DNA from 3 places in the Micromonospora profundi genome. Region 3 is predicted to be linked to each of the others. Evidence: riboswitches for the same ligand, from Rfam matches in the RefSeq annotation. Region 3 holds a riboswitch; each other region holds the start of a gene.

Region 1 (5,219 bases), 3.2 Mb from region 3:
GTCCGCCGGGCCGGCTTCGACGGGGTGTTCGCCGCGCTCTGGGCGCAGGCCCGCCGCCTGGGCATCGGCCGGCTGCCGGAGCAGCGTGCCTTCGAGGACGAGATCGCCGAGCGGCCGGAGTTCCGCGAGTTCCTCAAGGCGTGGTGGCCGCGGCTGCATCCCCGGCACGTGCTCGGTTGGCTGGCCCGTCCCGACCGGCTGCGCAGGTACGCCGGGGGCATCCTCTCCGGCGCGGAGATCCGGTTGCTCGGTGCGGCGTACCGGAGTCTGGACACCGACGGCCTGACCATCGCGGACGTGGCGCTGCTCGACGAGTTGGACGCCCTGCTGGGCAAGCCCGTGCAGCCGGCCCGCGCCCGGCGTGACCCGTTCCAGCTCGCCGGCGGCGTCCGGGAACTGAGCACCCTTGGCGACCGCCAGCGGGCGGCCCGCGCGGCGGCGCGGGAGCGCCCGGCGGACTACCGGGACTACGCGCACATCGTGGTGGACGAGGCGCAGGACGTCTCGCCGATGCAGTGGCGGATGATCGGCAGACGCGGCCGGCTGGCCTCGTGGACCATCGTGGGCGATCCGGCGCAGACCGCCTGGACCGGTGACCCGGAGGAGCTGACGCGAGCCCGTGACCAGGCGCTGGGTCGGCGCAAGCGGCTGGACTTCACGCTCACCACCAACTACCGCAACTCGGCGGAGATCTTCGCGGTGGCGGCGGCCGAGATCCGCAGGCTCTATCCGGACCTGCCGCTGCCCAGGGCCGTCCGCTCCACCGGGGTCGATCCGGTCGAGCAGGTCGTACCGGCGGCCGGGTTGGAGACCGCGACGGTGGAGGCGGCCACCGGCCTGCTGGCCGAGGTGGACGGCACGGTCGGTGTGATCACGCCGGTCCCCCGCCGCGACGAGGTCGCCGGCTGGCTCGGCGCGCTCGGCGGGTCGCGGTTGCAGGTCGTGACAAGCCTGGAGGCCAAGGGCATGGAGTACGACGGGGTGGTGCTCGTCGCGCCGAGTGAGATCCGGGCGGATCCGGGTGCGGGTGTCCGCACGCTCTATGTCGCGCTGTCCCGGGCCACCCAGCGACTCACCACCATCGACCCGATCGGCTGAATCCGTGTTGGCGGGGCCGGGGGTACATCGTTGCCCTACAGTTGCATACATAGCGATGTGAACATACATTTGACCCGGTCCCGGCTGGCACAGGAAGGTGGGTTTCGTGGGCTCAGGTCATGACCACCACCACGCTTCGGTCAGCAACGCCGCACAACAGCACCGGGGCCGACTCTGGGTAGCGTTCGGCCTGCTCGCCACCCTGATGGTGGTCGAGGCGGTGGCCGCACTGCACACCGGCTCACTGGCACTGCTCTCCGACGCCGGGCACATGTTCACCGACGTGCTCGGCATCGGGATGGCCCTGGCCGCGATCACCGCAACCCAACGGGCCGCCCGCGACCCACAGCGCACCTTCGGGCTCTACCGCCTCGAGGTGCTGGCCGCCCTTGCCAACGCCGTCCTGCTCTCCGGCGTGGCGATCTACGTGTTGATCGAGGCGATCGGCCGGTTCGGCGACCCGCACGAGGTGGTGGTCGGCCCGATGCTCGTGGTCGCCGTGCTCGGCCTGCTCGCCAATGTGGTCGCGTTCGCCCTGCTCCGCGCCGGCGCCCGGGACAGCATCAACCTCCAGGGCGCCTACCTGGAGGTGCTCGGCGACCTGCTCGGCTCGCTCGGCGTGATCGGCGCGGCGCTGCTCATCGCGGTCACCGACTGGTGGTGGGCCGACCCGCTGGTCGCGGTCGCCATCGGCGTGTTCATCCTGCCGCGCACCTGGCGGCTCGGCCGCGCCGCGGTCCGCATCCTCGTGCAGGCCGCCCCGGAACACCTCCAGGTCACCGCCGTGCACGACCGGCTCGCCGCCGTACCCGGCGTGGTCGAGGTGCACGACCTGCACGTCTGGACGCTCACCTCGGGCATGGACGTGGCCTCCGCACACCTGACAATGGCACCCGACGCGGAGGTCGGCACCGTGCTCACCGCAGCACGCACCGCCCTGCAGGAGGAGTTCCGGATCGAGCACGCCACGCTCCAGATCGAGCCCGGCGCGGCCCCGGGGGCCTGCGGTGCCGTCACCTGGTAAGGCGAAATTCCGCCCTTAATCCCTTTTGTCGGCTTTTTGAGTAGCGCCATGCACACCGTCAGTCACAATGGCTGCACCAGCCCCATGAGCACCGGTAGGCTGGCTCCCGGCCACCACCCGGCGGCGCCCTCCCGGCGCCGGTGGCGGCCGCCGCCTAATCACCCGAGAGGGCGAACCGGGGAACCATGTTCCTGGGGTGCATCCGCGTCAGCGGTAGGGATCTTCCGTCCCGAACCCGTCAGCTAACCCGGTCGGCGGCTGACGGAAGGACATGCGCAGTGGCACGAGCACGACCCCCCGCCGCCCGATTGGCGGCGCTGATCGTCATGATGTTCACCCTCGGCGTCGCCATCCCCGCCGGCGCCGCCTCGGCCGCTCCCCCGGCCACCCAGCGGGCCGCGGCACCCGACAACGACGAAGAGGGCGGCACCCCGGCCCTGCGCGCCGCACTGGACGCGGCCAGCAAGGGCTACCTGGACGCGAAGCGCGCCCTGGACACCTCGGTCCAGCGGCAGCAGCAACTCGCCGCCAAGCTCAAGACCACCGAAGCCGAGATGAACGAGCGCAGCGGCAAGGTCGGAGAGATCGCCGGCGTCGCGTACCGCACCGGCCGGCTCAGCACCGTCTCGGCGCTGCTCAACACCAACACCCCCGAAGGCTTCATGGACCGCGCCGCCGCGCTGGACGTGGTCGCCGCCAACGAGGACCGGGTGCTGCGCGACCTGATCGCCACGAAGGACGAGGCCAACCGCACCCGCGTCGCCCTCGACGGCGAGATCCGCGAGCAGCGCAAGCAGGTCGAGGTGATGGCCAAGCGCAAGGAGCAGGCCGAACGCGCCCTGACCGTTGCCAACACCAGGCAGCAGACCACCGCCTCCGACTCCGGCTCCAACCGGGGCACCTCCACCGCCAACGCCAAGCCCGCGCCGCGCAACTCCGACGGCTCCTGGCCGTCCGAGTCGTGCAGCGTCAACGACCCCACCCCGGCCAACGGCTGCATCACCCCACGCACCCTGCACGCCCTCAACCAGGCCAAGGCCGCAGGCTTCACCAGGTACGTCTCCTGCCACCGCTCCGGCGGCTCCGGCGAGCACCCGAAGGGTCGCGCCTGCGACTTCGCCGCGCAGAAGAACGGCTTCGGTGGGGACGCCACCGGCGGCGACAAGACGTACGGCAACAACCTCGCCGCGTACTTCATCCGCAACGCCGACCGGCTCGCCGTGCTGTACGTGATCTGGTACAGGCAGATCTGGCTGCCCAGCAGCGGGTGGAAGTCGTACAGCGGGGCGAACGGCGACCCGTCCAGCGACCACACGAACCACGTACACCTGTCCGTGTACTGATCGACCCCGACCCGGCCGGCGCCTCCCCCACGGGGGGCGTCGGCCGGTGTGCGTCAGCGGGCGCAGCCCGTCCTGTTCGCGCCGCGCAGCGCGGAGGGCCAGCGGGGCGGGCTGGGTCAGGTCGACGGTGGGGGGTTGTCGCTGCGGTCGAGGGCCGCTCCCAGCCGGGCCGCCAGGGCCAGGTGGGCGACGCGGGCCTGGCTGAAGGCGTACCGGAAAAGGGGTTTCGGTGCCCGCAGGGTGATCTCGACGTCGATCCGGACCAGGCCGTCGGGCTCGGCGCGTAGACGTGTGTGGTTACGCACGGTGGTGGCCGGCCACTGGCGTGCGACTGTGACGATCTCGTCGTCGTCGAGGGTCAGCACGTCCGCGTGATAGGTGGTTCGGAAGCGCACCGGGCCGGCGACCAGCCGGTCGTTGATGGTGTAGCTGGCCACGGCTCCGTCCCTGGGCGGAACTCGCCGCACCCGGACGATGAGTGGATGCAGCTCGCCCTGGCGGCTCAGGTCGCCAAGCAGGGCCGCCGCGTCGGCGAGCGAACAGCGGGCCTGCACGGTGTAGCTGAACGTGTCGCTGCTGAGCACGCCGTCTCCCGCCGTCGATGGGTCGCACGATCGTCCCGTACACAGGTGGGGCTGGCAACGCCCGGACGGACACCGGCCGTTGCCCGGGCATTGGCGGCGCGTTATCACTACCGTCGGCTGTTGGGGTATCACCGGTCGTGACGAAGGGTGGACGCATGAACGGGGATGACCGGTGAGCGGGCACGTGATGGTCTTCGCGCCCACGCCGCAGCTGACGGTAACTGTGGATCAGCCGAACGACCACCCCGAGCTGCATCTGCACCCCGGCGGTCAGGGCGTCTGGCAGGCCCGCATGGTCCTGTCGCTCGGTGTCGAGGTGGTGCTGTGCGCCGCGCTCGGCGGCGAGATCGGCCAGGTGCTGGAACCACTGCTGGTCAGCGAGGGCGTCGACCTCAAGGTGGTGGTCCGGGACTCCGGCAGCGGCGGCTACGTGCACGACCGTCGGGACGGCTCCCGGCAGGAGATCGTCGACGTGCCGGGGCATCCGCTGAGCCGGCACGAACTCGACGAGCTCTACAACCTGGCGCTCGGCGAGGGCCTCCGCGCCGAGGTGAGCATCCTGAGCGGGCCCAACGAGCCGTGGCTCGTCCCGGCCGACGTGTACCGGCGCTTCGCCGCCGACCTCGGCGCCAACGGCAGCCGGGTGGTGGTCGACCTCTCCGGGGACCACCTCGGTGCGGCGCTGGAGAGCGGGGTGTTCTTCCTCAAGGTGAGCCACGAGGAGCTGATCCGCGACGGGCGCGCCCGCAACGACGAGACAGCGGAGCTGACCCGGGCGATGTACGAACTGCACGCGGCCGGCGCGGAGACGGTGGTGGTGAGCCGGGCCGACCAGCCGGCGTTGACGCTCATCGACGGGGAACTCTTCGAGGTGCAGATGCCTCGGCTGGAGGCCGCCGACCCGCGTGGCGCTGGCGACTCGATGACCGCCGGGGTGGCCGCCGTGATCGCCCGCGGTGGGGACATCCGCACCGCCATCCGTACCGGTGCCGCCGCCGGGGCACTGAACGTCACCCGGCACGGCCTGGGCACCGGCCGGTTGGACTCCATCACCGGGCTGGTGGAGCGCGTCCAGCTGGCACCGGCGGACAGCCGGCCGCAGGAGCGGACCACCCCCGACGAGCTGGCCGACCGGGTGGTCGACAGATGAGCCTGCGGGTGTTGGTCACC
Region 2 (5,219 bases), 2.0 Mb from region 3:
CAGCGAGGTGCAGACCCTCAACTCGATGAAGGCGCTCTGGGCGCGACCCCGCGATGAGGTCGACGCCGCCGAGTACAACGAGTTCTACAAGCACGTCAGCCACGACTGGGCCGACCCGCTCGAGGTCGTGCACATGAAGGGCGAGGGCACCTTCGAGTACGAGGCGCTGCTCTTCCTGCCCAGCCACGCCCCACTGGACCTGTTCTCCCCGCAGGGCCGCCGGGGCGTCCAGCTCTACGTCAAGCGCGTGTTCATCATGGACGACTGCGAGGCGCTGGTCCCCACCTACCTGCGCTTCGTCAAGGGAGTGGTCGACGCCCACGACCTGTCGCTGAACATCTCCCGGGAGATCCTCCAGCAGGACCGCCAGATCCAGATCGTCCGCCGCCGCCTGGTCAAGAAGGTCCTCGCCACAGTCAAGGACCTCAAGGCCAACCACGCCGAGCGCTACCAGACCTTCTGGAAGGAGTTCGGCACTGTCGTCAAGGAAGGGCTCATCGACGACACCGACAACCGCGACACCCTGCTGGAGATCCTGTCGGTGGCCTCCACCCACGACCCGGCCGAGCTCACCGACCTGGCCGGCTACGTCTCCCGGATGAAGGACGGCCAGAGCGACATCTGGTACGCCACCGGCGACTCCCGGGCCACCATCGAGAACTCCCCGCACCTGGAGGCGTTCCGGGCCAAGGGCCACGAGGTGCTGCTGCTCACCGACCCTGTCGACGAGGTGTGGGTGGAGCGGGTCGGCACGTACGACGGCCGGCCGCTGCGCTCGATCGCCAAGGGCGAGGTCGACCTGGACACCGACGAGGAGAAGCAGCAGGCCGAGTCCGAGCGCGAGCAGCAGCGGCAGGAGTTCGCGGCGCTCGTGGACTGGCTCGGCACGACCCTTGCCGACAGCGTCCGGGAGGTCCGCCTGTCGTCGCGGCTCACCACCTCACCGGCCTGTGTGGTGGGTGACGCGCACGACCTCACGCCGACACTGGAGAAGATGTACCGGGCGATGGGGCACGAGATCCCGTCGACGAAGCGCATCCTGGAGATCAATCCCGGTCATCCTCTGGTAGCCGCGCTGCGCAAGGCCCACGAGCAGGGCGATTCCGCCGAGACCCTCACCGAAACCGCCGAGCTGCTGTACGGCCTGGCGGTGCTCGCCGAGGGCGGCGACCTGGCCGACCCGGCCCGCTTCACCCGTACGCTCGCCGACCGGCTGGCCCGCACCCTGTAGGCAGGTGCCCCGGCCGGTGGTGCCCCGCGTTGTCGGGCTCCACCGGCCGGGGAGCGGCAGACCTGATCGGAAGCGGTCCATCATGGTCGCTGCACAGCTGAACGCCGCCCGCAACCGCTGAGCGCGCCGCTCAGCGTGCCCCGGTGAAGAACTTCACAGGGGTTGGGCGATCGATGCCGGCCGTGCCTAACGTCGGTCGGGTCCGCCATCGCGGACGCCACGACCGGTAACGCCAAATCCTGCCCCCGGTCGTCGGAACCCAGTCACCCGGGCAGGAGCGGGGGACCCAAACGTTCCTCGGTGCATCGTCACCTCGGGGTGAAGCCGCCATCGCGCGGCCGGGCTCCTCGGCCCGAACCCGACAGCTCACCTCGCCGGCGTGGAGGAAGCACACTCATGACGTCTGTCTACACCCCCCGTCATCGACGGGTCAGCACCCGCCGTATCGCCGTCGGCACCCTGGCCGTCGGCGCGGTCACCGGTGCCGTGGCGCTCTTCGGCCCGGCCGCCCCGGCCCAGGCCGCCGTCAACTGGGACGCCATCGCCAAGTGCGAGTCCGGTGGCAACTGGAAGATCAACACCGGCAACGGCTACTACGGCGGGTTGCAGTTCTCGCAGAGCACCTGGGCCGGCTACGGCGGCAAGAAGTACGCCGCCCGCGCCGACCTGGCGAGCCGCAGCGAGCAGATCACCATCGCCGAGAAGGTGCTCAAGGGGCAGGGCATCGGCGCGTGGCCGACCTGCGGCAAGAAGGCCGGGGCGTCGGGCGGCTCGGACACGAAGTCCTCGACGAAGCCCACCACGAAGTCGAAGTCGACCGCCAAGTCGAAGTCCACTCCGAAGGCCGACAAGCCCGCCCAGCGGTCGTCGCGCGGTGAGCAGCCGGCGACCCGCAGTAACAAGCGCACCGCCCCGGCGGCCAGCGGCGACATCTACGTGGTGAAGTCGGGCGACACCCTGTCGGAGATCGCGCAGAGCCACCGGCAGGACGGCGGCTGGCAGGCCCTCTACGAGCGCAACCGGCAGGTCGTCGGCGCCGACCCGGGCCTGATCTTCCCCGGGCAGCGGCTCAGCCTCTGACGTACGACACAGCGGGCGCCCGATCGGATTCCGGTCGGGCGCCCGCTGGCGTGTCGCTGTCGTGGCGGAGGCGTCAGGCGGCCGAAGCCCGCGACGCCGAGACCGCTTCGCCGGACCGGGTCCGCCGCGGGTGGAAGGACTCCTGGGTGGACCAGTTGTCCGGTGTCTCGTCGTGGCCGTCCCACTGCGGGGCGGCCGTCGGCGGTGTCTCGGCCCCGCCTCGGGCGAGCCGCAGCGACTGTTCAGCGTTCCCGCGCGCCGCGCATGGGTACGGTTCCCCGGCGCAGAGCAGGTTGCCGCAGACGCCGTCCTCGGTCGGCTCGTGGGCGTCGAGCACGTCGAGCGCCAGCTGCCACAGCAGCGGGTCGGTCACGTCGTGCGGACGCTCGGCACGCCGGCTCGCGCGGTTGCTGCTGTCGTCGGACATGGTGGTCCCCCCTCAAGGCTGATCGTCACAACGTCTCCGATCATGCCGTCGCTAAACCCTCCAGCTGCTGTGATATCCGCCGCCACCAGGCGGATCAGTCCGGCAGAAGAGGCATTTCGACACCCGAATCCCGGCCCAACAGCACCGCGCGGGTCAACGCCGTCGACCCGAACCGGTCCCGGACCGCGTCCACGGCGGCGTCCAGGTCCGCCCCGGGGACGGCGTCGAACGGCAACTCCGGTTGCACAGGGTTGTCGTCGAGGTTGCCCACCGACACCCCGATCAGCGTGACGCCCCGCCTGTCGATCTCCGGCAGCGCCGTACGCAGCAGCGCCCGCGCGGCGGCGAGCAGGGGCGTGGTGTCCGCGGTCGCCTTGCGCACTGTGTGCGAGCGGGTTGCCCGGGTGTAGTCGCCGAAGCGCAGCCGCAGCAGCACCGTGCGCCCGGACCGGCCAGCCGCCCGCATCCGCCGGGTGACCCGGTCGACAAGGCCCGCCAGGATGGCGTCCAGCTCCGTGGCCGCGTGCGGGGTGCGGCTCAGCGCGTGCTGCGCGCCAATCGAGCCGCGCCGCCGGCCGACCTGCACCGCCCGCGGGTCACGGTTGTGCGCCAGGGCGTGCAGGTGCCGGCCGGTGCCCGCGCCGAGCAGGGACACCAACGCCGCCTCGCCGAGCCGGGCGACCTCGCCGACGGTACGGATCCGGCGCTCCCGCAACTTCGCGGCGGTGACCGGGCCGACGCCCCAGAGTCGCTCCACTGGCAGCGGGTGCAGGAACGCCACCTCGGCGTCGGGCGCGACGACAAGCAACCCGTCCGGCTTCGCCACCCCACTGGCCACCTTCGCCAGGAACTTCGTGCGCGCCACACCCACCGTGATCGGCAGGCCGATCTGCTCGCGGACCTCCCGGCGCAGCCGGTCGGCGATGTCCACAGGCGCACCGGCCAGCCGCCGCAGGCCACCAACGTCGAGGAACGCCTCGTCGATGGAGAGCCCTTCGACCAGTGGCGTGGTCTGCCGGAAGATCTCGAACACCGCCCGGCTTGCCCGCGTGTAGGCCGACATCCGGGGCGGCACCACTATCGCGTCCGGGCACAGCCGCCGCGCCTGCTGCCCACCCATCGCGCTGCGGACGCCCCGCGCCTTCGCCTCGTAGCTGGCAGCCAGCACCACGCCGCCGCCGACGATCACCGGCCGGCCGCGCAGACGCGGGTCGTCACGCTGCTCGACCGACGCGTAGAACGCGTCCAGGTCGGCGTGCAGGATGCTGGCTCCGGGCGACACGTACATATGTTCGCATGACGTGTGCGATCACGGCAGTGAGCTGGGTGAACGCGGACGTGTCGGCCCCCGCGTGGCTCTCGCGACGCGGCCCGGGGGCCAGCTCAGTCGAGGCAGAACTCGTTGCCCTCGGGGTCGGCCAGCACGAGGTGACCGGCGTTGAGCGGGGGAGCGGGCTCGTGCCGCGCGAGCCGGCTGGCACCGCGCCCGACGAGCCGGTCGGCCTCCGCCTCCAGCGCCGCCATCCGTTCGTCGCCGGTCAGCCCGGGGGCGGTCCGCACGTCGAGGTGTACGCGGTTCTTGGCCTGCTTGCCCTCGGGCACCCGCTGGAAGAACAGGCGTGGCCCCGACCCGGCGGGGTCGACGACCGCCGAGGCGTCGTTGCGGTTCTCCGGCGGCACGCCCATCGCCTCCAGCGCCTGATCCCAGGACTCGAAGTCGCCCGGCGGGCCCTGCACCTCGTAGCCGAGGGTGTCGGCCCAGAACGCGGCAAGTGCGCCCGGGTCGGCGGCGTCGAACGTTATCTGCACCTCGCGGGCCATGTCAGCTCGCCTCCCGTCGGTTCTGCCGGATGTCGCCAGTGGTTCTCGTGTGGTCGGTCATGGTCCCAGCCTTCCGCAGCCGGCGGACAGGAACGTTCCGCGATCTGTGCAACGATCGGCCGGTGACCGTGGAGGCGACGACCGAGCGGGTGCTGCGGATGCTGGCGCTGCTCCAGCGGCGGTCGTCCTGGACCGCCGACGAACTCGCCGCCGAGTTCGGCGTCACCGCACGTTGCGTCCGCCGCGACGTGCAACGCCTGCGCACTCTCGGCTACCCGGTGCACGGCACGTCGGGCGTCGGCGGTGGCTACCGCCTCGGCGCGGGCACCCGGCTGCCACCGCTGCTGCTCGACGACGAGGAGGCGATCGCGACAGCTGTCTCCCTGCGGCTGGCGTCCGGAGGTACGGTCGCCGGTGCGGGCGAGGCGGCGCTGCGGGCGCTGACGAAGCTGGACCAGGTGATGCCGGCGCGGCTGCGCGCGGAGGTGCGGGCCGTGCACGGCGCCACCGACACCCTCATCGGACCGGTCGTCGAGATCGACGCGGAGCTGCTGGTGACGCTCGCCCGCGCCTGCCGCGACGCGGTGCGGGTGCGGTTCCGGTACGCCGGCCGTGACGGTGCCGACCGGGAACGGACTGTCGAGCCGATCCGCATGGTCA
Region 3 (5,219 bases):
TGCTCGGGCTGCTCGCCGTCGTGGCGGTGGCCGCCGCGCTCGCTCTGCCCGCCGTCGTCGCGCTGGCCGCCAGCCTCCTGGTGGGCGCCGGCGCCGGGGCTGTCGCGCTGGACCTGGCCCGGCGGCGGTTCCGGCCTGCCAGCGGTGGCAACCCGGTGGCTCGCGCACTGCGCCGGCACCAGCCGGAGTTCCTGCTGCACTTCTCCGCGCCGCCCGGCTCGGAATACCAGGTCACCATGTGGCTGCCGTACCTGGAGCGGATCGGCCGCCCGTTCCTGGTCATGGTGCGCGAGCCGGAGTTCCTCGCGCCGATCGCCGCGGCCACAAGCGCGCCAGTGGTCTACTGCCCCACCCTGCGGACCATGGACGAGGCGCTGGTGCCGAGCCTGCGCACCGCCTTCTACGTCAACCACGGCGCGAAGAACAGCCACTGCATCCGGTTCACCCAGCTCACCCACGTGCAGCTGCACCACGGCGACAGCGACAAGGCGCCCAGCGCCAACCCGGTCTCGGGAATCTTCGACCGGATCTTCGTGGCCGGTCCGGCGGCGATCGACAGGTACGCCCGCGCCGGCGTACAGATCCCCGCGGAGAAATTCGTCGTGGTGGGCCGCCCGCAGGTCGAGTCGATCCAGGTACGCCCGGAGCCGGCCGTCGGGCTGGCCCAGCCCACTGTGCTCTACACGCCGACCTGGACGGGGCACCACGCCGACGCCGACTACTGCTCGCTGCCGGTGGCCGAGGCGCTGCTGCGGCGGCTGCTGGCACGCGGCGCGACGGTGATCCTGCGGGCCCACCCGTACACGACGCAGAACCCGGCATCCGCCCGTCAGCTGGGCCGGCTCACCGAGCTGCTGGTCGCCGACCGGAGCCGCACCGGGCGACCGCACGTGGTCGGGGCTGCGGCCCGGGAGCTGAGCCTGACCGAGTGCGTCAACCGCTCCGACGCGCTGATCTCCGACGTGTCCGGGGTGATCTCGGACTACCTCTACTCCGGCAAGCCGTACGCCGTCACCGACATGGGCGACGAGGGCGAACGGTTCACCGAGAACTTCCCGCTTGCCGCGTCGGGCTACGTGCTGCGCCGGGACATGTCGAACGCCGACGAGGTGCTGACCGCCCTGCTCGACACCGATCCGCTGGCCGAGGCGCGCTGGGCGACCCGCAGGCGTTACCTGGGTGACTTCCCCGCCGAGTCGTACGCCGAGGCGTTCCTGACCGCCGCCCGCCGGGAGTTGGCGTCGACGGACCACTCGACCGAGCGGTCGACGCAGCTCACTCCGCTGGCCTGAACCAGAGGCGTGCCGAGCGTCAGCGGTAGGCGTCCAGCAGCGCCAGCACGGCCGCCGGGTCCTCCACGTGCGCGTTGTGCCCGAGCCCGGGCAGCGTGGCGACCGGCACCCCGTACTCCTTGAGCTGCGCGTCGGTGACCATCGTGTCGTGCTCGCCGCGCGCCAGCACCACCGGCACGTCGGTCGCGGCCAGGAGCGCGGCGAGATCGGGCTCCCCGACGGCGAACGCGCCAGTGTCCATCGCGAGGCGCCACCGGCCGTCGATCTGGCGCAGGCCGGCGTCCACCATCGGGTGGTCCGGCGGGACCAGGCCGGCAAGCCCCGCGACCCGCAGGTAGCGACGGGCCGCCTCGGACCGGCTGGCGAACCAACTGACCGGGCGGGCCGCTACGTCGGCGGCGCGGGTCAGCTCGTCCGGCGTCCAGACGGCCTTGATGCCGAGTCCCACCACGGCGTCCACGGGCGTTCCGGCGGCGCGGGCGGCCAGCGCCAGGCCGACGACCCCACCCAGCGAGTGCCCGAGGACCACGATGCGGTCGCCGGGCGCCAGGGCCTGGGCGATGCGGTTGGCGAAACCTTCGAAGGAGTACGTCGGCAGCGGCGCCGACCAGCCGTGGCCGGCGAGGTCGGGTGCCAGCCACCTGCCGGGCCAGTGCTGCTCCAGCAGTGGCGCCCAGGGCAGCCAGACGTCACCGGTAGCCCCCATGCCGTGCAGCAGAAGCAGGACCGGCCTACGGTCGGCGTGACCACCCGATTCATCCAGCACGGCCGCAGTCTCCCACGGTTCACAGCCCACGACGAGAGCCGTCGCCGCCCTGGCCCGGCGTCGACGAAGACGCCGCGAGCGCCGGCCCCTCGTGGGAGACGGCGCCCGCGGCGTCTGGTGGGCCTCACGCCTGGGTCAGGCGGAGTAGCCCCGAGTGGCGATCCAGTTGGCGAGGTTGATCGTGGTCATCCAGTACTCGCCGTAGGCCGCGTTCGCCGAGTCGGCGATCCGCACGGTACGGCCGTCGTCCTTGTAGCCGACCACCGCGACGTAGTGCCCGCCGCCGAAGGAGTGCCAGCCGCCGTTGGTGTCGACGGCGTCCCCGGCCACGTTGGCCACCACGCCACGGCCGTCGGTGATCGCGGTGACGACGTCAGCCTGGAGGCGGTCCATCTGGGCCGGGCTGGGCGAGCCGGCGAACGTCCGGGTCCGGTACGGGGAGCCCTTCACCTCGGCGTTGAGCACCCGTGTGGTGTCCAGGGCCGAGTTGGTGCCCATCTCGGTGGTGCCCAGCTCGGCGCCCAACTGGTCCTGGGTGCGGTTGATGCCGGTGGCGCTGAGTGCGTTGCGGACGGCCGCCGGGCCGCAGTTGTAGTAGGTGTTCTGCGCCTGGTAGCGGAAGTCGAGCACCTTTGTCGCGGGCGGCTTCGGCGCTGCCTTCTTGGCGGTCAGGTCCGGGTCGCTGCTGGCCTTGGCCGCCGGCGATGCGGCGCTTGCGGAGGGGGCGGCGCTGCTCGGGCTGGCGCTGGTCGGGGCGGCGCTGGCCGAGGGGTCCGCGTCCCGGGCGTCGCCGCGGGAGGCGGCGGTGTCGCTGCGCATCTCGGCGACTGTCGACGCGGTGTGCTGGCCGACGGGGGCTTCGTCGGCACCGGCCACCAGGGCGCCGGTGGTGGTCGCGATGGCGAGGGCCGCGGCGGAGGCGACGGCGATCTGGTACGGGCGTTCGGTGGCGAGGCGACGCAGCTGACGCTGCAGGGTGTGCTTCACGGGTCCTCCACGGTTCAGGGGGAGAGCGGCACACCGGGGGCAGCCGGTATCCGGGCACGCGCCAGCGCGCGGACCGTGGTCCGCGGATGGTGGAACCGCTCAGGGAAACGCCCGGCGCGGCCGGGCGGGAAATGCGGTGACCCTGGGGGTCAGCTCACCGCCACGAGGAGGGCAAGCGTGGGTACCGCGACGCCGTGAAGGCGGAGGAATAGCCGAGGGGTGTGCGGGTGCTGCATGGGGATGGAACTCCTTCCGACACCGCCTACCGGGTTAGCTGACGGATTCGGGCGGGAAGATCGCCCTACCGCGGGCCGTGGCTCGCGGATTCACCCCGGACGTACTTGTGGGTCCCCGGTTCGTTGATCACGATTGAGCGGGTCGGTGCGGCGTCGCCATTCGCGATCGATTACCGCACCGGACGGGACGAACCCTACTGGCCGCCCAGAGCCCTGCCAAGCCTCGCTCACCTGCGTAAACCTTGAACGGGGCGACAATTTCCGGGCGTCTTGCCGCTGACGTGACTCGATGGGACGAGCGGTTACGGAGGCACCGTAGGTCGACAAGCGGACACGTCGTCGACAATGCCGCCGGATCTGCGGGAACAATCCGGCCGAACGCGCCAGCCGCCCGATTTCCCGCGCGTGTGACCGGGCTCACCGAATAATCGGCGCGTTTCACCCCACCCGCGCCGGGCGCCACCGCGCCGCCGCCGCCGGCAGAGCCGCGACACGGACGGTGCGGCGGGCCGCCACCCGGGTCGGCCGCAACCGGGCCGCCGCCGCGTACGCCTCCTCGGCCAGGGCGCGCGCCGCAGACGCCGCCAGCTCGGCGTCGCGCCAGGCCGCCCGTTCCCGTCCGGCGGCAGCCTCGTAGTCGGCCCGCCGCGTCTCCCGGGCCGCCCGGCTGATCAGCACCTCCTGCTCCACCGGGTGCCGTCGTGGATCCCAGCCGTGCCGGTGGCCGAACACGTCGCCGAGCTGCCGCATGGTCAGGTCCCCCCGCCAGTACGCGGCCATCGCCGCCCGGTGCAGGTAGCGCTCCCGGATGGCGTACTCGGCGGGGGTGCGCGGGGTTCGCGGGGTGGGCAGCGCCCCGGCGCCGGCGAACCGGCGGGCCACGGCGTCCGCCTCGTCGTACCGCGCCCAGGTCTGCTCCACCTGCTCCTGAGCAGTCAGCCAGGCCGCACGCCGTCGGCGGGCGGTCTGCGCCGCGCGGGCCGCGGCGACGGCCACCTCCTCGGCGTACCGGCGCAGGTCGGCGGCCTCGGCGACGGCGGCCTCACGGGCGGTGGGCGCCGGCTCGGCGGCCTCCCCGTCCCGCTCGGCGGCCGACCCGTCCCGCTCCGGACGGGCGACCAGGACGGCGAGCACTGTCAGTGTCAGCAGGAGCAGGGCCGACCAGATGGCGGCGGCCTGCGGCACCTCGGTCAGGAACTCGTAGAAGACGACGGTCTCCATGGTCGGCACCTCGGTGGGAGAGCGTTGCGATGGGAAGCCGCACGAGCGTCCGGGCCAGGGGGCCACGGTCGGCCGGTGCGAGGTGATGTGTCGTCAGGCGCGGCGGCGGGACGGTGTCCCGGTGATCGCGACAGGTGTCGCGGTGTGGCTCAGCGGCCCGGCGGTGCCCGGGTGCCCGGCCGGGTCGGCTCGTCGGCGCGGGGCAACGGATCGGTGGCCGGACGCGCCGGCAACGACTCTGCCGTGGCGGCAGGCACACCGCCCACGCCGCTGGGCGGGACAGGGTCGGTCGACCGCACCGTGGTCGCCTCGTCGGCGGCCGACACGTCGGCGACGGTGAACCTCGCGGCCATCTCGGCGGCGACGGACGTTTGCAGCCCGAGGCGCAGCACCGGGGCGGCGGTGAGGGACGACGACGCGGACGACCCGACGCCGACAGTCGCTGACCCGGCGGCTGGCGGCGGTGACCCGGCGGCTGCCGTCGACTGCGGGCCTGGGCCGAGCGCGAGCGCGGCGACGGCGAAGCTGGTCAGCAGCCGTGTCGACCAGCGCGCCACCCACCACAGAGGACAGGTGAGCGCGACCGGAAGCACGGTCTCACGCTACCGCCGGCGCCGACCGGGCGCATCGGGCGCCGGGCGTGTCGACGCACGCCGCGCCGGACCGCGTTTGACCAGGTTGGACCCGTCAGCGCGAGTCGGCGTACGTCGATCGGTC

Evidence for each region. Region 3 has a riboswitch for cyclic di-AMP ahead of F4558_RS17030 (C39 family peptidase). Riboswitches for the same ligand answer to the same signal wherever they lie in the genome.
Region 1: it holds a riboswitch for cyclic di-AMP, as region 3 does, so the genes downstream of both, F4558_RS03180 (coiled-coil domain-containing protein) here and F4558_RS17030 (C39 family peptidase) in region 3, are expected to answer to the same signal.
Region 2: it holds a riboswitch for cyclic di-AMP, as region 3 does, so the genes downstream of both, F4558_RS08220 (LysM peptidoglycan-binding domain-containing protein) here and F4558_RS17030 (C39 family peptidase) in region 3, are expected to answer to the same signal.

What each region holds. Positions count from the first base shown of each region.
Region 1 is NZ_JAATJK010000001.1:674,916-680,134, reverse strand. It holds gene F4558_RS03190 (HelD family protein) at 1-1,098, shown strand, start outside; gene F4558_RS03185 (cation diffusion facilitator family transporter) at 1,205-2,122, shown strand; cyclic di-AMP (ydaO/yuaA leader) riboswitch at 2,264-2,395, shown strand; gene F4558_RS03180 (coiled-coil domain-containing protein) at 2,449-3,465, shown strand; gene F4558_RS03175 (SRPBCC family protein) at 3,582-4,049, opposite strand; gene F4558_RS03170 (1-phosphofructokinase family hexose kinase) at 4,237-5,199, shown strand; gene surE (5'/3'-nucleotidase SurE) at 5,196-5,219, shown strand, end outside.
Region 2 is NZ_JAATJK010000001.1:1,914,117-1,919,335, forward strand. It holds gene htpG (molecular chaperone HtpG) at 1-1,231, shown strand, start outside; cyclic di-AMP (ydaO/yuaA leader) riboswitch at 1,452-1,625, shown strand; gene F4558_RS08220 (LysM peptidoglycan-binding domain-containing protein) at 1,628-2,311, shown strand; gene F4558_RS08225 (hypothetical protein) at 2,385-2,738, opposite strand; gene dinB (DNA polymerase IV) at 2,833-4,020, opposite strand; gene F4558_RS08235 (VOC family protein) at 4,122-4,559, opposite strand; gene F4558_RS08240 (helix-turn-helix transcriptional regulator) at 4,682-5,219, shown strand, end outside.
Region 3 is NZ_JAATJK010000001.1:3,892,884-3,898,102, forward strand. It holds gene F4558_RS17020 (CDP-glycerol glycerophosphotransferase family protein) at 1-1,292, shown strand, start outside; gene F4558_RS17025 (alpha/beta fold hydrolase) at 1,312-2,058, opposite strand; gene F4558_RS17030 (C39 family peptidase) at 2,194-3,045, opposite strand; cyclic di-AMP (ydaO/yuaA leader) riboswitch at 3,290-3,431, opposite strand; gene F4558_RS17035 (hypothetical protein) at 3,720-4,502, opposite strand; gene F4558_RS17040 (hypothetical protein) at 4,652-5,095, opposite strand; gene F4558_RS17045 (acyltransferase family protein) at 5,190-5,219, opposite strand, start outside.